Regions from separate parts of the Delftia sp. DT-2 genome, predicted to be linked through region 1. Evidence: predicted binding sites of a transcription regulator. Region 1 holds the regulator's gene; each other region holds the start of a gene.
The links. Region 1 encodes LexA, which represses DNA repair genes until DNA is damaged. Its sites were predicted from a motif close to ACTGTATNNNNATACAGT; they were not measured.
Positions count from the first base shown of each region.

Region 1 (5,332 bases):
CAGGGCTTCCCATGGTCGTGCGCGTGGCACAGCGCGCCAGCCGCAGCGGCGCCGCACGGTGCGTGGTCGCAGCTGATGACGAAAGCATCCTCGCCGCCTGTACCGCGCATGGCGTGGCGGCCGTGCTCACGCGCAACGACCATGCCAGCGGCAGCGACCGACTGGCCGAGGCCTGCGCGCTGCTGGATCTCGATGGCGATGACATCGTGGTCAATGTCCAGGGCGACGAGCCGCTGATCGCCCCCGAACTCATCGACGCCGTGGCCGCCCTGCTGCCCCGGCAACCTTCGGCCAGCATGGGAACGGCGGCGCATGCCATTGACAGCCTTGCCGACTTCGTCAACCCGAACGTGGTCAAGGTCGTCTGCGATGCCCAGGGCATGGCCCACTATTTCAGCCGTGCGCCCATTCCCTTCGCGCGCGAGCATGCGGACCAGGCATGGTGGGAGACGGCATCGGCAGCGTTGGGCCACCCCGGCTTCGCACCGCTGCGCCACATCGGCATCTACAGCTATCGCGCTGGCTTCCTGCGCAGCTTCCCCCAGCTTTCCCAGGCACCCACCGAGGCACTGGAGGCCCTGGAGCAGTTGCGTGCGCTGTGGCACGGCCACCGCATCGCCGTCCATGTCACACCCCATGCACCCGGCCCTGGCGTGGACACGCGCGAGGATCTGGAGCGGGTGCGCGCCCAGCTGTCCAACCCGCCGGCGTGAATCGGCCGGCCGCTGAAAACGCACAAATGGCGATGCCGGGCATCGCCATTTGCAGCAACACCGCCCATGCGGTTTTGTCGGACAGCAAAACGCAGGTTTTGGCGATTGCACAGGCGACAGTTTTGCCCCGTGCGTGTAAGCCAGTGTTGGCCCTGTGCGTGCTATCCTTGCCCGCGACAAAAATATGACGCATGGACTGTCCGCCCCGGTGGGCCGATCCGGCAGACAAGAATTTCTACTCTCCTCAAGGACTTCCATGAAACTGATTTTGTTGGGCGCACCCGGCGCCGGCAAAGGCACGCAAGCCGCTTTCATCTGCCAGAAGTACGGCATTCCCCAGATCTCCACCGGTGACATGCTGCGTGCCGCCGTCAAGGCCGGCACGCCCCTGGGCCAGCAGGCCAAGGCCGTGATGGACGCCGGCCAACTGGTCAGCGACGACCTGATCATCAATTTGGTCAAGGAGCGCATTGCCCAGCCCGATTGCGCCAACGGTTTCCTGTTCGACGGATTTCCCCGCACCATTCCCCAGGCCGACGCCATGAAGGCCGCCGGCGTGAAGCTGGACTACGTGCTCGAGATCGATGTGCCCTTCGATGCCATCATTGAGCGCATGAGCGGCCGCCGCTCCCACCCCGCTTCGGGCCGCACCTACCACGTCACGTTCAACCCGCCCAAGGTCGAAGGCCTGGACGACGTGACCGGCGAGCCGCTGGTGCAGCGCGAGGACGACAAGGAAGAAACGGTCAAGAAGCGCCTGGACGTCTACAGCAGCCAGACCCGCCCGCTGGTGGACTACTACCGCGCCTGGGCCGAGAAGGAAGCCGCAGCAGCCCCCAAGTACCGCGCCATCAGCGGCCTGGGCTCGGTGGAAGACATCACCCAGCGCGCCCTCGCAGCACTGGCTGAATGACGCAGGCCATGCGCCAGACCCCAGAAAAGCACCCGCCCGCCGGGTGCTTTTTTGTTGCCCGCCTGCATCTGAAGCGCCGGCGACGCCCGGAGGATCAGTCGCGCGGCTGCGCGGCCAGCGCCAGCATCATGGCAATCCGCGCCTTGGCCACGGGCAGTTGGACCAGATCGGCCTCTGCGGGGTCCGTGCCAAGCCCCGAGGCAACGGGCAGGCCTTCGGCGCAGCGCGTGCCCCGCCAGATCCAGACGCCTTTGTCGCGCGCACGCAGCAAGGCCGCTTCCATGCTTTCGTGAACGGTCGCATTGCCCGTGCCGGCCACCACGATGCCGCGCACGCCTGCGGCCACCAGCGCATCCACGCCGCAGGCACGCGCCAGGGCACTGCTGAACACCACCTCGACCCAGGGCAGCTCATCCAGCGCCAGCAGGTCAGACAGAGCGGGAGCGGAAGTCACCATCCGCGCAACGGGGGCAACCGGCGTGACCGGCGTGACCGGCGTGACCGGCGCATCATGCACCAGCCAGCGCACGCGCCCTTCCTCCACCAGGGCCTGCGGGCCACCTTCCATGGAGCGCATGGCCTGCAGTCGGTAAGGGTGGACTTTTTGCACCTGGGCCGCCGCATGTACTTCGCCGCCGGCCACCACCCACACACCGCTGCGCCCGCCGCTGGCGGCCACGGTCACGGCATCGCGCAGATTCTGCGGTCCGTCGGCCAGCAGGGCCGTGGCCGGGCGCATGGCGCAAGTGAGCACTATGGGCTTGGCGGCAGGCAGCAGGCTGTGCAGCAGCCAGGCCGTCTCTTCCAGCGTGTCCGTTCCATGCGTGATCACCACGGCGCGTGTGTCCGCATCCTCCAGCGCCTGCGTGCAGGCACGCAGCAACGCGCGCCACACGGGCCAGTCCATATCCTTGCTGTCCACCTGCGCGATCTGCTGCGTCTGCACAGGCCCCAGCGCCTGCTGCTCCAGATCCGGCACGGCATCGAGCAGCGACTGCACCGTGATCTGTCCGGCCTTGTATCCCACTGCCTGCGACTGCGAATCCGCCCGGCCGGCGATGGTGCCGCCCGTGCCAAGAATCACCAACTTTGACTGCCCCACTTGCACCTCTTGGAAAACTGGTTAAAAATACAGATACTGTATAAATCATCAGATGACTTCTCTGCCTGCCATCTGAATTCAAGGACCGGACGCACGCCATGCTCGACCATCCCAAGCTCACCGCCCGCCAGCAACAGATCCTGGACCTGATCCAGGCCGCCATCTCCCGCACGGGCGCGCCCCCCACCCGCGCGGAAATCGCCAACACGCTGGGCTTCAAGTCCGCCAACGCAGCAGAGGAACATCTGCAGGCCCTGGCCCGCAAAGGCGTGATCGAACTGGTCAGCGGCACCTCCCGCGGCATTCGCCTGCGTACCGACACCGTGCGCAACATCAATGCCGCACGCGGCACCAGCTTCGGGCTGCCGCTGTCGGCCCTGGCGCCGCTGATGCTGCCGCTGGTGGGCCGCGTTGCGGCGGGCTCGCCCATTCTCGCCCAGGAACATATCGACCAGACCTATTCCGTCGAACCCAGCCTGTTCCAGGTCCGCCCGGACTATCTGCTGCGCGTGCGCGGCATGTCCATGCGCGACGCGGGCATCATGGACGGCGATCTGCTGGCCGTGCAGTCCGCGCATGAAGCCCGCAACGGGCAGATCGTCGTGGCACGCCTGGGAGATGAAGTCACCGTCAAGCGCCTGCGCCGCACCACGCAGGGCGTGGAGCTCCTGCCGGAAAACCCCGATTACCCGGTGATCCGCGTCGCTCCCGAAGAGGCCTTTGCCATTGAAGGCCTGGCCGTGGGGCTGATCCGCAACAGCATGTCCATGTAAGCCGGACGGGCAGCCCTGCACGGGTTGCCCCCCCCTATTTCATGCACCGCCCAGGTGGTAGGCGCGAAGCCTTGCAGCTTCGCCCTGGGCGGAGCTTTGCCCGCAAACCGCAATCCTGCCTGTGTCCATGCCTCTTTGAAATACGCCAACAGGAGTCGTCACATGGGATTCGCTCTGCCAACACTGTCTTCTCTGTCCTTCCTGCGCCTGGCACAGGGCATTCGCCTGCCCGCCGCCGCCATGGAGCCCGCCATGCGCACCATCCAGCCCGAATCGCCTGTGCAATCCGAGCAGGCGACCATCCTGTCCTTCAGCAAGGCCCGCCGCCGCAGCCAGCAACGGCGCAGCAAGTCAGCACGGCTGCCAGAACACAGGGATGCGCAGCTGCTGCTGCCCCTGCAACCCGAACTGCCCTCCCTTCCGGCAGATCAGGCCCTGCCTTCGGGTCTGCGCATCATCCAGCGCTCGCCGCAGGAGCAGCCCGAATGCCTGTTCATCTCGGGCCGCATGGCCGATGTCTGTGCCGCCCTGGAACGCATGGAAGCGCACGGCGCGCAGACACCGGCCTGAGGTCGCCCTGAGACCAACCCGTCCACCCGGTCTGCGAGAGCCCGGGCCTGTCTCTTGCCTTGCCCAGCGGCAGGGGCTGCGCATCAGGCCCTGACAGCCGCCGGTGCAGCACTCCCCTCGCTGCGCCGATTGCGCATGCACCACGCCTGCGCCGCGGCAACGCACAGAATGCACAGCACGACGCTCAACGAAAAACGCAGTCCGCGCGCATCGGACAGCATGCCGAACAACGGCGCCACCATGCCGCCTATCGACATGGCCAGCCCCAGGGTCAGCCCGCTGGCCGTGGCCTGGTTGCGCGGCAGATAGTCCTGGGCCAGCGTGACCTGGGCGGCAAACGGAAGAAACATGCACACGCCCAGGGCCATGGTGCAGGCCAGCGCCATCCATGGCGTGGAGGCCAGGGCCAGGGCCGCCAGAGCAGGCAATGCCAGCAGGTAGCCGGCGCGGATGGCCTGCATGCGCCCCCGGCGATCTGCAAGCGTGCCCCCCAGCAAAGTGCCCACCGCCGCAGCGGCTGTGAATGAGGTCAGCGTGGCCGCTCCCATGAAGTCCGAGCCGCCCAGCTCGCGCGTCACGAACATGGGCAGGGTGGACAGCACCGTCACATAGGGAATCGACCAGCAGACGATGACCCCGCACAGCAGGAAGAAGGCGCGCCAGTGGTTGGCCGGCAATTCGCCCTGAGCCACGGCCGGGCGCCGGGTGGCGCAATGGTCCTTGGCTCCATCCCGCCAGGTACAGGCATACCAGAGCACCAGCATGGCCGCTGCAGGCAGGGCCAGCATCCAGCTGCGGTGCAAGGCGCCTGCGCCCACCACGGCCGCAGCCAGCATGGGAGCGAACGATGCCCCCGCCGTTCCGCCCACCGAAAATACGCTCATCGCCTTCTGCGAGCTGCCGCCCGCCATGCGGGCCGCCACCGTTGCGGACGGATGGTAGGCCGCGATCCCCAGGCCGCACAGCACGGCAGCCAACCAGCTGACCCAGTAGTCCGGGCTCATGCCCACCAGGGCCAGGCCCAGGGCGGCCACCACAAAGCCGGCCGGCACCATCCAGGGCCGTGGCGACCGGTCGGCATACAGGCCGAACAGCGGCTGGACCATGCTCGACAGGCCCGTGGCCGCCAGCATCAGGCCGCTGGCTTCCGTATAGCTGTAGCCGCGCTCCAGCACCATGAAGGGCAACAGCGCAGGAACCAGTCCCTGGTAGAGGTCGTTGATGGCATGCGTGCCCGTAAGCAGCCCCAGACGTGCGCGGT
Region 1 is NZ_JAQOTI010000005.1:68,326-73,657, forward strand. It holds gene kdsB (3-deoxy-manno-octulosonate cytidylyltransferase) at 1-713, shown strand, start outside; gene adk (adenylate kinase) at 970-1,626, shown strand; gene PO605_RS09765 (asparaginase) at 1,721-2,728, opposite strand; gene lexA (transcriptional repressor LexA) at 2,827-3,501, shown strand; gene PO605_RS09775 (hypothetical protein) at 3,664-4,071, shown strand; gene PO605_RS09780 (MFS transporter) at 4,155-5,332, opposite strand, start outside.

Region 2 (5,332 bases), on a different contig from region 1:
GCCCTTCCGCCTGGCGCCCGACATGCGCATCTACTACGAGGGCACGTTCTTCGGCCTGCTCAACCCGTTTGCGTTGCTGGCCGGCCTGGTCTCGCTGTGCATGCTGCTCATGCATGGTGCGTCCTGGCTGGTGTTCAAGACCGAGGGCGATGTGGCCGCGCGCGCGCGCCGCTTCGGCATGGTGGCGGCCGTCGCCACCACGGTGCTGTTCGCGGCGGCCGGCGTGTGGCTGGCCGCGCTCAATGGCTACCGCATCACCAGCGAGATCAACACCACCGGACCGTCCAACCCGCTGTTCAAGACGGCTGCGCTGCAGGCGGGCGCCTGGTTCGCCAACTACCAGGCCCGGCCCGTGCTCTGGGCCGTGCCGGCCATCGGCCTGCTGATGCCGCTGCTGGCGGCGCTGGGCCTGTGGCTGCGCCGCGAGTGGCTGGCCCTGCTGTCCAGCGGCCTGGGCATTGCCGGCATCATCGCCAGCGTGGGGGCGTCCATGTTCCCGTTCATCCTGCCCTCGTCGCTCAACCCGCAGCACAGCCTCACGGTCTGGGACTCTTCGTCCAGCCATGTGACGCTGTTCATCATGCTGGTGTGCGCGCTGATCTTCGTGCCCCTCATCGTGGCCTACACCAGCTGGGTCTACAGCGTGCTGCGCGGCAAGGTCGACCCGATGGCCATCATCGAGGGCCGTGGCCACTCGTACTGATCCACCGAATCAAGAAACGACAGTCAACGTCAAGAAAGGACACAACACCATGTGGTACTTCGCCTGGTTGCTAGGCCTGCCGCTGGCGGCCGCCTTCGCGGTGCTCAACGCGATGTGGTACGAACTGATGGACGACGAGGCCACGCGCCGCGAACTCCTGGCCCGGGAGAAATAAAGCTCCCCCTGAGGCGCTTCGCGCCTTCCCCCTCTCTCTTCGGGAGGGGGGCGACACCCTCGCTGCGGGGGCGGCCCTTGCTCGGTGTCCCTCGCTTTGGGCTACGCCAGTTTTTGCACGCGCTTACCGCCAATGAAGCATTGCTGTAAACACAATGAGCTCCCTCGGGAGCTCATTTTTGTACGCAGGCTTGCCAGGTTCAATCGTCGGTGTCATCCGCCTTGGCGCGGCCCTTGCCGCCCGTGATGCGGTCCTTCAGATCCAGCAGCCGCGTCACGGCCGTGCCCATGCCCATGAGCTGCATGGCGGTCTCGGGTGACAGGCGCTGCACGTCGTCGAACCAGTTCATGAGCCGGTCGATCAGCTCGTACATGTCGCGCATGCGCTGCTGGGCGTAGCGTTCCTCTTCGGTGGTGACTTCCTCCAGCATGGCGGCGCGCAGCATGGACTGGGTGGGCTCGATCTCGCGGCGGCGGCGTTCCTCGGCCAGGCGGCGGAAGATTTCCCAGACATCCTGCGGCGCCTCGAAATACTCGCGCCGGTCGCCGGGCTGGTGGCGCAACTGCACCAGGCGCCAGGCCTGCAATTCCTTGAGCCCCATGCTCACGTTGGAGCGCGAGAACTCCAGCGTCTCGGCGATCTGGTCGGCATTGAGCGGCTCGGGCGAAAGAAATAGCAGTGCGTAGATCTGGCCTACCGTGCGGTTGATGCCCCAGCGGCTGCCCATCTCGCCGAAGTGCGAGACAAACTGCCGGTTCAACGCCGGAAGAGGTTTGGATTGCGTCATGGCATGCATTGTGCCTGCGCGTGCGCGGCACGCTCCGGGCGGCTTGGGAAGCGATGTGTCAGCTTTCTGCAAGTCGCGTCCAAAAGGCGCACAATGGCGCCTTTGCGGGCTTGCGGCCAGGCGGCCCGGGCCCAACGCCTCCCGCTTCCCGACCCGTTCGCAGATTGCAGATTGCCCCATGTCCCACGCTAGCCGCAGTGCGCTGATCGACTGCACCAAGGGCCTGGCCTGTGCCGCCATCATCTGGCACCACCTGGCCTTCTACGGCCCCATGTCCGATATCGCCCATCCGGCCGCGCCGGACCTCATCGACTGGCTCTATGAATATGCGCGCATGGCCGTGCAGATCTTCCTGGTGCTGGGCGGCTACCTGGCGGCAGCCAGCATGGCGCCGCAAGGCCACGGCCTGCACAGCGATCCGTGGTCGCGCATCGGGCGCCGCTTCGTGCGCCTGGTCGTGCCCTATGCCGTGGCCCTGGTCGTGGCCGTCGTGGTCTCGGCGGCCGTGCGGCCCTGGTTCGACCATGCATCGGTCTCCGGCGAGCCCGATCTCTGGCAACTGGTGGCGCATGCGCTGCTGCTGCAGAACATCGTGGGCGAGGAGTCGCTGTCCGCGGGCGTCTGGTATGTGTCCATCGACTTCCAGCTTTTTGCGCTGACTGCGCTGCTGCTGGCCGGCACGCGCTGGGGCGGTGCCTTGCTGCGCCGCCGCTTTGGCGGCGACGCCCTGTCACGCTGCTGGCCCTGGGCGCTGAGCGTGGCGCAGGCGCTGGTGGTGATCGGCGTGGCGGCTTCGCTGCTGGGCTTCAATCTGGATGCGCAATGGGATGTGTGGGCTCCGTACTTCTTTGGCGCCTACGGCCTGGGCATGCTGGCCTACTGGGCCGCGCATGCGGACCAGTCCTCGACGGCCTGGAGCTGGTCCCTGCTGATCGCGGCCCTGGTCGTGGCGGCGCTGGCAGTGGAGTGGCGCGACCGCATCGCGCTGGCCGGTGCCACGGCGCTGGCCCTGGTCGTGGCCATGCGCAGCCCCGCGTTTGCGCAGGCACAAGGCTGGGCGCCGCTGCGCCGGCTGGGCAAGATTTCGTACTCGGTGTTTCTCGTGCACTTCTCGGTCTGCCTGCTGGTCAATGCCGTGGAAAGCCATTTCTGGCCACATTCCATTCCCGCCGCCCTGCTGGGCATGTGCACGGCCTTTGCGCTGTCGATTGCGGCCGGCCACCTGCTGTACGAGCGCGTGGAGCGCCACGTTCCCAGCTGGCACATGGCGCTGCGCTGGCAGGCGGGCCTGGTGGGCACCGGCCTGATCGCGGCGTTTCTGGCAGGCCTGCGCTGAGGCGCTGTGCATCAGTCCGTAAACAAAAAAGGCAGCCGGTTGGCTGCCTTTTTCGCTTCACGCCGGTCGGCGTTCAACGGTGCAGCTCGCCTGCGCTTTCCGGCTGGAACTCGATGGCATCCACGCGCACGGTGACCTGGCCCGAGGGGCCGGCCATGCGCGACTGGTCGCCCACGCTCAGGCCCAGCAGGGCAATGCCCACGGGCGCGAAGACCGACACCTTGTCGGCGCTGCCGTCCATCTCCTTGGGATAGACCAGGGTCAGCGTATTGGACTTGCCCGACTCCAGCAGCGTGAAGCGCACGGTGGAGTTCATGGTCACCACGTTGGGCGGCATTTCCTTGGGCTCGAGCACGTCGGCGCGGTCCAGCTCGGCCTCGAGCGCCTCGCGGCCGGGAAAGGCGGGCTGCTTGTCCAGCAGGGCCTCGATGCGTTCCAGGTCCAGGGACGAAAGAATGATGTGGGGCTTGCGCTCCATGGTGTTGGCTCCCTTGTGTGCTTGCGCCGTGGCTGCAGTGAAGGGCAGCGGCGCCCAAACGGACAAAAGCCCGGGCAACGCGGTTGTCCGGGCCAAGGCATCTTCAGAAAAGAGAAAAGCACCAAGTTGGTGCGATAGGCCCATTGTGCAGGCCCGTGTGGGTTCTGCCAAGCGAACCCGCACGGTGCGGTGCGGATTGGCGTGGGCACTTGCCAAGCCGGCAAAACCCACTTCGCAACTGCAGGCATGCGGGGAGTGCTTGGCGGTATGGCTGTATTTTTATACAGTTTCTCCATGCTTCCCAGTCCTCCCACGCCTCATCACGACACGGCCCGGGTGCCCCTGCACGCCATCAAGGGCCGGGGCGCAGCCAGCCAACTGGCCCACCGCTTCACCACCGACCCGCGCGAGGCGTTTGACGACGGCTGGGGCAGCCTTGAGGCGCCGGCCGAAGGCGAGGAAGCCGCTGCGCTGCGCACCGAACTGCGCTGGGAGCAGGCCCGCTCGGCGCTGAGCCGCCACCAGTCGCCCGACCTGCCGTTTCACATGGGGCTCAATCCCTACCGGGGCTGCGAGCATGGCTGCATCTATTGCTATGCCCGGCCCACGCACAGCTACCTGGGCTGGTCGCCAGGGCTGGACTTCGAGACCCGGCTCATCGCCAAGCAGAACCTGCCCGAGCTGCTGCGCGCCGAGCTGTCGCGCGCCAGCCATGTGGCCGCGCCCGTGATGCTGGGCTCGGTCACCGACTGCTACCAGCCCGTGGAGCGCGAACTGGGGCTGACGCGCCGCCTCATCGAAGTGCTGGCCGAGGCGCGCCACCCGTTTTCCATCGTCACCAAGGGCAGCGGGGTGGAGCGTGACCTGGACCTGCTGGCCCCGCTGGCGCGCCAGGGCCTGGCCTCGGTGCACATCACGCTGACCACGCTGGATGCCGACCTGGCCCGCCACCTGGAGCCGCGCGCCGCCGCGCCGCACCGCCGGCTGCGCAGCATCCGCGCGCTGACCGAGGCGGGCGTGCCCGTGGGCGTGAGCCTGGCACCGCAGATTCCCTTCATCAACGAAGACCTGGAGAAGGTGCTGGAGGCGGCCGCCGGCGCAGGCGCGCGCCACGCCTTCTATGCCGTGCTGCGACTGCCCTGGGAAGTGGCGCCGCTGTTCGAGCAATGGCTGCAGGTGCACTACCCCGACCGCGCCCGCCGCGTGATGGAGCGCGTGCGCGACCTGCACGGCATCCAGGGCGAGCAGCGCGAGGCCGGCCGCGTGTACAACGCCGAGTTCGGCCAGCGCATGAAAGGTACTGGCCACTGGGCCGAGCTGCTGCGCCAGCGCTTTGCCCTGGCCTGCCGTCGGCATGGATTCAACCGCGAGCCGCTGCGGCTCGATTGCAGCCTCTACCACCCGTCGCTTTTGCTGCCGCAGCGCAGCCTGTTCTGAAACGGCCCTTTTGAGCGTGCAGGGCGGCTGCCAGTGGCGAGCGCAAGCCCACCATGCCACAGCCCACACCAGCTCAATGTCCCACGCCCGGGGCGAGCCGGTCCAGGCTGGCGCCGGCATCGCGGATCAGGGAACGCAGCCAGGCGATGGCCGGATCTCGCTCCTGGTGCTTGTGCCATTGCAACAATTCCGTGAACCGGGGAATCTCCACCGGGCACTGCAGCACCTGCAGCGCAAAGCGCCGCGCCATGTGCTGCGCCAGGCGAGTGGGCAGTGTGGCAATGCGCTGCGTGCCCACGAGCAGCTCCGGCAGCAGGGTGAAGTTGGGGGCGATCACTTCCTGGCGGCGGCTGCGCTTGCCGGTGGACATCAGCCGCGCGTCGAACGTGGTGCGCCTGCCGCCACCCCATTCCACG
Region 2 is NZ_JAQOTI010000018.1:92,023-97,354, reverse strand. It holds gene cydB (cytochrome d ubiquinol oxidase subunit II) at 1-703, shown strand, start outside; gene cydX (cytochrome bd-I oxidase subunit CydX) at 753-878, shown strand; gene PO605_RS26445 (GbsR/MarR family transcriptional regulator) at 1,078-1,674, opposite strand; gene PO605_RS26440 (acyltransferase family protein) at 1,844-3,001, shown strand; gene rnk (nucleoside diphosphate kinase regulator) at 3,075-3,479, opposite strand; gene PO605_RS26430 (PA0069 family radical SAM protein) at 3,774-4,916, shown strand; gene PO605_RS26425 (LysR family transcriptional regulator) at 4,990-5,332, opposite strand, start outside.
Region 2: the regulator LexA is predicted to act here: its motif matches at 3,750-3,767, upstream of PO605_RS26430 (PA0069 family radical SAM protein).

Region 3 (5,332 bases), on a different contig from region 1:
CCTCGGGCACGCCCGGCCCCGAATCCTCCACCTGCAGCAGCAGGACCTGACCAAAAGGATCGGCCAGCACACGCACGGTGACCATGCCCGGCCGGCTGCTGGTGGAAGGCGTGTAGTTGATGGCGTTGTCCACGAGGTTGCGCACCAGCTCGGTCAGCAGCGTGGCATTGCCCTGCAGCCAGACGCCGGCGGCCGAGGACTCGGCGCCGTCATAGCCCAGGTCCACATGCTTGTCCATGGCGCGCGGCAGGCAGTCGCGCACCACGTCGGTGACGATGCGCACCAGGTTGCACGGCTGCATGGCCAGGCCCCGCCCCAGGCCCGCGCTCTCGGCACGCGCCAGCGCCAGCAACTGGTTGACGGTGTGCGTGGCACGGATGCTGGAGCGCGCGATCTGGGCCAGGGACTGACGCAGCTCGCCCGTACTCACGCCTTCGCGCTGGGCCAGTTCGGCCTGCATGCGCAGCCCGGCCAGCGGCGTCTTGAGCTGGTGGGCCGCGTCGGCCAGGAAGCGCTTTTGCGTGGCCAGCGAGTCGCCCAGGCGGCCCAGCAGGTCATTGACCGAATCCACCAGCGGCACGACTTCCAGCGGCACGTCCTTGTGGTTGATGGGCGAAAGGTCCTCGGGCCGGCGCGCGCGGATGCGCTCCTCCAGCCGGTGCAGCGGCTTGATGCCGCGCGCCAGCGCCAGCCACACCAGCAGCGCGGCCAGCGGCAGGATGACGAACTGCGGCAGCATCACGCCCTTGATGATTTCCGTGGCCAGCACGCTGCGCTTTTCGCGCGTCTCGGCCACCTGAACCAGGGCCTGCGGTTCGCCCGGCAGGGGCATGCGCACCCAGACATGGGCCACGCGCAGATCGATGCCGCGAAATTCCGCATCGCGCAGCTGCACGGTGCCGCCGGACGGCAAGCCTGGAGGCGCCGCGCCAGTCAGAGCCTCGTCGGGCTCGGGCGGCGGCGGCAGGTCGCGCTCGCCGGCCAGGTATTCGCCCTTCACGCCCAGCACCTGGAAATACACGGTGTCCGACTCGTCGGCACGCAGGATCTCGCTGGCCGACTGCGGCAGGTTGAACAGCACCTTGCCGTGCTGCACCATCACCAGCTGGGCCAGCGCCTGGGCGTTGTATTCCAGCGCGCGGTCGAAGGGTTTGTTGGCCAGGCCCTGGGCCACCAGCCAGGTCAGCGCCAGGCTCACGGGCCACAGCAGCAGCAGCGGCGTGAGCATCCAGTCAAGGATCTCGCCGAACAGGGAGCGCTGTTCACGCTGGAAGATTTTCATCGGCGGGCAGCCCCTTACGACGGGTTCACGGCCCCGCGGCAACCACCACTATGCGCAGGCAAGCCAACCCGGGCCTGACAGCCACGGCTGCGGCCTCAGGACGCGATCTTCTCAAGGCAGTAGCCCAGGCCGCGCACGGTGGCGATGCGGATGGGGCCGCGCTCTATCTTCTTGCGCAGCCGGTGGATGTAGACCTCGATGGCGTTGTTGCTGACTTCGTCGCCCCACTCGCACAGGCGCTCGACCAACTGGTCCTTGCTGACCAGCCGGCCGGCCCGCTGCAGCAGCACTTCCAGCAGGCCCAGCTCGCGCGCCGACAGCTCGACCATCTTGCCGTCGATGGTGGCCACGCGGCCGGCCTGGTCGTAGACCAGCGGGCCGTGCTTGATGGTGCTGCTGGCGCCGCCCATACCGCGCCGCGTGAGGGCGCGCACGCGCGCCTCCAGCTCGGACAGCGCAAACGGCTTGGCCATGTAGTCGTCGGCACCGTAGTCCAGCCCCTGCACGCGCTCTTCCACGCTGTCGGCCGCCGTGAGGATGAGCACCGGCAGCGCATCGCCGCGGCCGCGCAGCTTCTTGAGCACTTCGAGACCGTGCATCTTGGGCAGGCCCAGGTCCAGGATCAGCAAATCGAATTCGCTGCTGGTCATCAGCGCGGTGTCGGCCTCGCTGCCATTGGCCACATGGCTGACCACGGCGCCCGAGCCGCGCAGGCTGCGCAGCAGGCCATCGGCCAGGACCTGGTCGTCTTCGGCAATCAGAATGCGCATGGGGGATGTCTCCTGTAATGCAGGCGCGCTCTGGGAGTTGGAAATGCGCGCCTTTAATTCCCAGGATTCTAGGATGCGCCCCGCAGTGCGGGCAGGGACCTTACCCGAGTGAGCCGCCGCCCGCGTAGGCCTCCAGCCCCAGCGCCACCACGGTGGCGATGTCGTCGCCGACTTCCTCGCGGAATTCGGCCTCGGCCTGGGAGACGGCGTCATGGAAAGCCTGCAGCCAGGCCAGGCCCGCTGGCGTGAAGCGGATGCGGCGCGCGCGCGCATCGCGCTCGTCGCTCTCGCGCGTGACCAGGCCCCAGGCCTCGCACTGGGCCACCAGGTCGCCCATGGACTGCTTGGTCATGCCTGCGCGCTCTGCCAGGTCCGTCAGCCGGTCGCCAGCCAGCGACAGATGCCGCGTGATGTGGATATGGGCCGCCCCCACCTTGTCGCGCGCAGCGAGGTTGGACAGTGCCAGCGGCACCTCCACATCGCGCGCCATGAGCTGCAGCACACGCGCGTCGAACCGCCGCATGGCATGGCCCAGCAACCGGCCCAGGTGGGTCTGGCGCCAGGCGTCGGCGGGCGGCGTGACGGGGGAAAGCTCACTCATGGATGCATTGTGGAGGCAAATCCAACAAGTCAGGAAAACTGACTAAAAACACCAACAAATCAAGACAGCAAGCCCATAAACTACTGTTCAAGCATCCAGCCTGAATGCAAATACAGAGCTGAATCCATACCCAACCCAGGAGTCCGCATGAACACCGCCGTCACCACCGCCAACAGTGAAAAAGCCAAGGCCCTGCAGGCCGCACTCGCCCAGATCGAAAAGCAGTTCGGCAAGGGCACGATCATGCGCCTGGGTGAAGGCGAAGCCATCCAGGACATCCAGGTCGTCTCCACCGGCTCGCTGGGCCTGGACATCGCCCTGGGTGTGGGCGGCCTGCCCCGTGGCCGCGTGATCGAGATCTACGGCCCTGAATCCTCGGGCAAGACCACGCTGACGCTGCAGGTCATCGCCGAAATGCAAAAGCAGGGTGGCACCTGCGCCTTCATCGACGCAGAACACGCGCTGGACACCAGCTATGCCCAGAAGCTGGGCGTGAACCTCAACGAAGTGCTGATCAGCCAGCCCGACACCGGCGAGCAGGCCCTGGAAATCGTGGACAGCCTGGTGCGCTCGGGCGCCGTGGACATGATCGTCGTGGACTCGGTGGCCGCACTGACACCGCGCGCCGAAATCGAAGGCGAGATGGGCGACCAGCTGCCCGGCCTGCAGGCCCGCCTGATGAGCCAGGCGCTGCGCAAGCTGACCTCCACCATCAAGAAGACCAATTGCATGGTCATCTTCATCAACCAGATCCGCATGAAGATCGGCGTGATGTTCGGCAGCCCCGAAACCACCACGGGCGGCAATGCGCTGAAGTTCTACGCCTCGGTCCGCCTGGACATCCGCCGCACCGGCACCATCAAGAAGGGCGACGAAGCCATCGGCAACGAAACCAAGGTCAAGGTCGTCAAGAACAAGGTCTCGCCCCCGTTCAAGACCGCCGAGTTCGACATCCTCTTCGGCGAAGGCATCTCGCGCGAAGGTGAAATCCTGGACATGGGCGTCAACGCCAAGATCCTCGACAAGTCGGGGGCCTGGTACGCCTACAACGGCGAAAAGATCGGCCAGGGTCGCGACAACGCCCGCGAATTCCTGCGCGAGAACAGCGGCCTGGCCGTGGAGATCGAGAACAAGGTGCGCGACAGCCTGGGCATTGCCCTGCTGCCCACGGCCGGCGGCGATGCCCCCGAAGCCAAGGCCGCCAAGGGCGCCAAGGCCAAGGCCGACAAGGACGGCGTGATCGAAGCCTGAGCGCCCAGACCCCTCACAGCAGGCGCCGCCGCGCCTGCACACACTGTGTTTGCCATCTTGGCGCAGGCTCACGTCTGCGCCTTTTTTATCGCCGGGACGCCCCAAGGCAAAAAAGCGGCCCCCTTGGGAGGCAGCGGACCTTGCGCAGCAAGGGGAGCGTGGGGGCCTTTTTTATTCGGGATGATTCAGGAGACATTGCCGCATGGGATTCGCCAAGCTGTCGCTCAAGGGCCGGGCGCTCAAGCTGCTGGGCCAGCGCGAACATTCACGGCTGGAGCTGGAACGCAAGCTCGCCCCCCATGTGGAGGAAGGCGAGGACCTGGGCGCCATGCTCGACGCGCTGGAGCAGCGCGGCTTCATCAGCGCCGAGCGCGTGGCCGAGTCCGTGCTGCATCGCAAGGCCGCGCGCTTTGGCACATCGCGCGTGGTGCAGGAGCTGCGCAGCAAGGGGCTGGACGATGGCCTGGTGCGCGCCGCCGCAGAACAATTGCGCGCCACCGAACTGCAGCGCGCCCATGCCGTATGGCGCCAGCGCTTCGGCTCACCGCCGGCCACCCCGCAGGAACGCCTCAAGCAGATGCGCTTTCTGGCCGCGCGCGGCTTTGGCGGAGAAATAGCGAGCAAGGTGCTGCGCGGGCGCAGCGAAGACTGGGATGACGGAGCTGCAGACGAAGGCAACTAATCCACGCGCCGGGTTGCGCCCCAGCACACCAGCGACCCCACGGTCACCAGCGCCACGCCCTGCCAGAAGCCCCAGCCCGGCTGCACCTGCAGCCAGGCACTGGCCAGCAAGGCAGAGAACACGGGCGTGAAGTACGAGGCCGCCGCCATCACGGCCAGATGCCCGTGCTGTATGCCGTGCTCCCAGCAGCTGTAGCCCATGGCCGTGAGCCCGCCCACGCCCAGCAGCTGCAGCACCACGGTGCCTGACCAGTGCATGCCGCCTTCGCCACCCAGCCACAGCCACTTGATCCACAGCGCCAGCGCAGTCCAGATCAGGAACAACCCCACGGCATTGTGCCCCCCACCCCAGCGCCGAGCAGCCAGCGAATAGCAGGGCCACAGCAGGGCCGCGCCAAAGGCGAGTCCATAGGCCAGCGGATTGGCCAGCATGTGGTCTGCCATGTCATGCATCTGCAGGGACTCGCCGCCCAGCACGCGCGTCAGACCCCACAGGCACAGCAGCACGCCGGGCCACAGCCACCAGCGCGCATGCTGCTGGCGCAGCAGCACCGCCAAGACGATGGTCAGGCTGGGCCACAGGTAATTGATCAGCCCCAGCTCCAGTGCCTGGGCGCGGTCCTGCGCCAGACCGATCGCCAGCGACAGACAGATTTCATAGACCGCAAACAGCAGGCCGCAGCCCCAGAAGTAGGCCGGATGCATGGCCCGCCACTGCGACGGCCTGGGCAGGCCGCGCACGGCGGC
Region 3 is NZ_JAQOTI010000016.1:50,971-56,302, forward strand. It holds gene PO605_RS25110 (sensor histidine kinase) at 1-1,282, opposite strand, end outside; gene PO605_RS25115 (response regulator) at 1,378-2,052, opposite strand; gene PO605_RS25120 (MarR family winged helix-turn-helix transcriptional regulator) at 2,153-2,653, opposite strand; gene recA (recombinase RecA) at 2,801-3,904, shown strand; gene recX (recombination regulator RecX) at 4,107-4,586, shown strand; gene yddG (aromatic amino acid DMT transporter YddG) at 4,583-5,332, opposite strand, start outside.
Region 3: the regulator LexA is predicted to act here: its motif matches at 2,753-2,770, upstream of recA (recombinase RecA).

Region 4 (5,332 bases), on a different contig from region 1:
CGCGCGAAAGCCCTGCATGGGAAAGCGCAGCGCGGCCAGCGCCGCCTCGCGCGCCGCGCGGTGGGCGGCCTCGCTGCGCGCCCAGTCCAGGAACAGCGCGCATTGCTGCTCGAAGAAGGCGCGCAGCGTGGCCGCGTCTTCCTCCTGCACCAGCACGGTCTCCTCCGAGTTGCCCACGTTGAAATACACCAGGGCCACGCGCAGCCGCTGCAGGCCGCGCGCCTGGCACAGCAGATGGGCGTAGATGCGCGCCTGGGCCCAGTGCAGTGCCCGGTGGTGGGCGCGCACGCCCTCGATCTGGCCCCGGTAGGTCTTGATTTCCTCGAGCTGGCCAGCCCCGGCGTCGAAGCCGTCGGCACGGCCGCGCACGCGCAGGTCGCCGTATTCACCGGCCAGACTGATCTCGGTCTCGTAGTCCTTGCCCCTGCGCGACTGCACCAGGCTGTGGCCGGCCATGCCCTCCAGCGCGCTGGGCGCGGGCGTGAAGCGCAGGTCCAGGTCGCCCGCGCGTGCCGTGAACTCGCACAGCGCGCGCACGGCCACGGTGTAGCTCACGCGGCCTCTCCCAGCGGCTGGCCGCGCCACTGCACATGGCACACGCGCACGGGAATGCCGTGCTCGGCACAGTACTGCAGCCAGCGGATCTGGTTGTCCTGCAGCTTGTCGCCGGGGGCCTTGGCCTCGACCAGTTCGTAGCGGCGCTCGGCCGGCCAGAAACGCACCAGATCGGGAAAGCCCGTGCGGTTGGCCTGCACGTCGCGCAGCAGCCGCGCAAAGAACAGCTTGAGGTGGGCGGCCGGAATGCAGTCCAGCGCCAGCGCCAGCAGGGGCGCGCTCAGCGTGCCCCAGAACACGAAGGGCGACTGCAGGCCCTGCTTGTCGGCATGGCGCTGCACGATGACCTCGCGCCAGGTGCCATCGTCCAGATGCGCCAGGCATTCCTCGAACAAGGCTGCGCGGCGCTGCACGAAGTCGGGCGCGGACAGGTCGGCCGGGCCGCTCTGGAACGGGTGGAAGAAGGCGCCCGGCAGCGGCGCGAAGATGGCCGGCCAGCACAGCAGGCCGAACAGCGAGTTGATGAGCGCGTTCTCCACGTAGAACACCGGCGCGGCGTCGCTGTGCCAGTGGTCGCGCAGCACGTATTCGACCGATGCGGGCCGCGCCGGCAGCTCCAGCTCCACGTCCATGCGCATCTGCGCCACCACGGGCGCCAGCGCCGCCGCACGCCCGCGCGCGCCCTGCCCCAGGCTGCGGCGCAGGCGCGGCAGCATGCGCGCCACGCGCTGCAGCTCCTCGTCGCTCTCGGGCTGGGCCTGGGCGGCCTGGGCCAGCGCCATGGCATCGGCAAAGCGCTCCATGCGCTCGTACACACGCATGCGCCGGTGGCGGGCGCCGGGGTAGCGGCTTTGCGCATAGGCCTGCTCGGCACGCTCCCAGTCCTGCATGCGCTCGCAAGCCTGGCCTATGCGCAGCAGCACCTTGGCGCGGCGCTGCTCCAGCCAGGCATTGCCGCTGGCGCAGCCGGCCACCTGCTGCAGCAGCGCATCGATCTCCACGCCTTCATCCAGCGCCGCGCGGCAGGCCTGCAGAGCCAGGTAGCCATCGACATCGGCACGCGACTGGAAGGCCCGCGACGCCGCATCGAAGGCCACGGCCTCGTAGCGGAACACGCCCAGGTCGGCCAGCACGAATTCCGACCAGTCCTGGTAGAGGTTGCCGAAGAACATCAGCCGAAAGCGCTCGCACAGCGCGCCCACCATCACACGCCAGGCGGATTCGCCGGCTGCGACACCCTGGGGCTGCCACTGCGCATAGGGCCTGGGCGCCTCATGCAGGGGCTGCAGGGCCTGCAAAAGCTCAGCCTTGCGCAGGCCTGAGTGGATGGGTGCGCCGGCGAACAGCTGCAGCAGCTCGGGCTTGGTGTGCAGCGCAAACAGCTCCTCCAGCGCCATGGGGTGGTCCGCGTCCAGCCAGCCCAGCTCCAGCAGGGGCGCGGCCGCGTCGGCAATGCCGGGAATCTCTTCGTACACCAGCTTGCCGGCCCTAAACCAGGGCCCGCGCCGCATCAGCAAACGCACCATCAGCGCCTGCGAGGGCTGGGGCAGCTGCGTGAAACGGGTGAGGAATGCCTGCTCGGGCGCGTCCAGCAGATCGCCGTAACGCTGGCCAATCCAGTCCAGCGCGCGCTGGAAGTTGTGCAGGTAGTAGAAGCGGTGGGGAGGGAGCATGGGCCTGGCAGATCGGGCAGCCAGGCCGCTCGAAAACTGTATCTTTATACAGTCATCATAGCAAAACAGGAGTGACCACTTCGGAGGGAAGCGCGCTTGTCTGCAGGCTGGCGCAAGCCCAGAATTGCATCTGTTTTGATGACAGAGGGCCCGCCATGCGGATCACCGTGACGATCGACGATGCCTTGTACGAATAAGCCCTGAAGATGCTGGAGCCAGGCATGGACGAGGCAGCTCTGTTCCAACAGGTCCTCAGAACTTTCGTGAGGGTGCAGGCAGTCAAACGCCTCGCAGCACTTGGCGGCAGGGCAACCGATATGCCGGATTCCCAGGAGATTGCGTATCGCTGGCCCTCGCCTACAGACTGGCTTTCCACCAAAGGCAGCACGATGCGCAACGCATGGCAGCATGCGTATTGACCACCCCCTGCCAGGAGGACCAGGGCATGGCGGCGATACGGCCACACGCTGCCCTGGGACCCGCTCTCAGATCACTTACGGATTGGCTATCACCTCGTCAGCATCCGACCAATAGCTGATCAGGCGTGTATAGACAAAGCCGGCGGCAGGCTTGTTGGGATCACTGATGCTGAACAACACCACCTTGCCTGCGTCACGGGAGTCATAGTTGGCCGAGTAATCCGACCAGAAGGTTGGCAGGCTGAATACGGTCTGGCCCGTACTCTTGTCCGTTGCCCGGACTGCGTGGCCGATGCTGCCGTTCTTGGAAATGCTTTCGATCACCAGTCGATACCAGCGCAGTTCCTCGAGCTTGGCCTCGCCGATGGCACCACGCGGATATTGAGCGGACGGACGATGGTGCGAGTCACCGTTGTCCTTGGTGTTGGTTATCTCAATTTCCTCAAGCGCCACGCTGCCTGGCGAATAGCCCCAATTGCCCGCAATGACAGCACCGCCACGGTTGTCACCCGCCACACTGTATGAGCCTTTGTGCCTGGCAATGATGCCCATGTGGCAAGCGGCCAGATAGCCATCGCTGAAGCGCACATCCATCACGATGGTGTGGCGGTTGTTGGCAGGGTTGTAATTGGCAGGACGCCCCGTGTTGTCGAACACGAGCGCATGCGGATTGATATGCCGCGAATCGTAAACAAGAGGGAAACCCGTCGTGCTTTTGTACTGCTGGATGTTGTCCGGCGGCATGTACTGATCCGAGACGAGAACCTTGGAAACTTGAGCCATGGAGGCCTCCTATTCAATGGATGGAGTCGAAGGCGCTCGGCGGCACTCGGGTGGGGGGTTCGCTTGGACCCTCAGGGAATTCAACGTGCCGCAACGCGGGCACTTGATGTTCAGTAGCTGAAAGACGCCCATGGCGAGCTTTCGATTGCAGTTCGCGCATCTCACTTCCTGCTCCATGCGCTGCCTCACTGCAATGGTTGAAACAACATGCCGTCGGACACCAGAAATGGCAACGTACCGCCGCTGAGAAGGACGGCGTTGAAGCCGACAGGAGAGCAACTGGCAAAACAAAACATGAGGCCTCGGCACAGTGGATTTCAGGAAGTCCGCCGTATGGCTTGGGCGGACTTTTATTGTGCTGGCGCGAAACCTGTAGGTAAAACTGTGCCGGACGTAGCTGCACCGCTTACGTCGAGCAAGCCTGTGGTCGCGAGACAGCCGCCTGCACGCGCTGGCCCAGCGATTTGGCATTGCCTGCCGGAGCGTCCTGCCGTAGGGCCGGTTTCCCTGCTTCTCGAAGGGCTGGCCCCGCGCACGGCGCTCGCGTGGGTTCGCACAAGCGCGCGACACGCGCTAGAAATCCGGCCTGCGCATCCTCGACAAGGCGTCCTGCCGATTGGCGGCTCCCAGCTTGCGGTAGATGTTTTCCAGGTGCCGCTTCACCGTGCCTGCACGCAACTCCAGCATGGTGGCGATTTCTGCGTTGGTGTTGCCGTTGGCGACCCATTGCAGCACTTCACGTTCGCGCGGGCTCAGCACGTCGGCAGCCGGCGAGCCCGGTGAGAGCGCCTGCCATGCCGCCTGGCTGATTCGCTGCTGCTGGCTCAGGCGCCGCCACTGCGCCTGCGCATGCGGCCCCAGCAAGGTCAGCGCCATGCGCTCCGCAGCGGTGTAGCCGCGCGAGGCGCGTGTGACATTGAGGGTCAGCATCGCTCCGTGGCCCAGTTCCACGTCCAGCGCGAGTCCGTCCTGCTGGCCCACCTGGGAGCAGGCCTGGGCATAGAGCGCCGTCCTCTGCCATTGTCCGCGAGTCAGCAGGTCGGAAATGCTGGCGGCCTGCGTCTGGCGCTGCCGATACAAGGGGTTGTCGGCCAGATGCCGGTGCACCGCAGCGTTGACTTCGGAGGAAATGGCCCGCACCGGATCGTAGGCCGTGTAGCCACGGACTTCCGCAATGCCGGAGAAATCCACCACCCGAATGTCACCCGGCACCACCAGGCGCAGCGCGTGCAGCAAATGCGTGGCCAGCGCGTGCAGATCGGGCGCGCCGTGCACCGCGAGGATGGCCTGATTGAGTTGCCCCAGTTGCTGCGTTGACAGGGTCATGTCGCGAAATCCAATGGCGTGCTCGAGGTGCTGGCGATAGGTGGGCCGGCTGAGGCCGCATTTTCAGGCCTGCGATGTGCCGCCGGCACATTTTCACGATCTTCGCAGAAAGCTAAGGTCACGCGGTCCGCAACAACAGCGCGCGGGTCTGCCCGGGACACGCAGCGCAACGGGAGGAACCGTGCACGCTTTTCTTCACAGACCCCTTCGACGCCTCCGGCTTCTGGCAGTGCCTGGCGCGCTGTGCAGCCTGCTGGCACTCAATGGCCAGGCCGCGACCATCGTGGTCAATACCACGGACAACACGCCCGGTGCAGCGGACTGCAGCCTGAATGAGGCATTGACCAGTGCACAGATGGATGACGGCAGTTGGGGCAACGGCGCATGCGTATCGGGCAATGGCGCGGACACCATCGTGTTCGACCCGGCCGTCTTTCCGGCAGGCAGCCTCACCGCCATTGCATTGGCAGGCCATTCCATCGACCTCAACTTCACCACCTCGGACATCACGATCGACGGGGACCAGCGGGTGGCGCTCGATGGGGGCAATGCCTCCCGCCTGGTGTCGGCCCAGGG
Region 4 is NZ_JAQOTI010000009.1:157,306-162,637, forward strand. It holds gene PO605_RS17765 (helicase C-terminal domain-containing protein) at 1-555, opposite strand, end outside; gene PO605_RS17770 (VRR-NUC domain-containing protein) at 552-2,228, opposite strand; gene PO605_RS17775 (DUF2191 domain-containing protein) at 2,450-2,647, shown strand; gene PO605_RS17780 (hypothetical protein) at 2,723-3,430, opposite strand; gene PO605_RS30915 (Com family DNA-binding transcriptional regulator) at 3,440-3,901, opposite strand; gene PO605_RS17790 (helix-turn-helix transcriptional regulator) at 4,004-4,756, opposite strand; gene PO605_RS17795 (Ig-like domain repeat protein) at 4,986-5,332, shown strand, end outside.
Region 4: the regulator LexA is predicted to act here: its motif matches at 2,264-2,281, upstream of PO605_RS17770 (VRR-NUC domain-containing protein).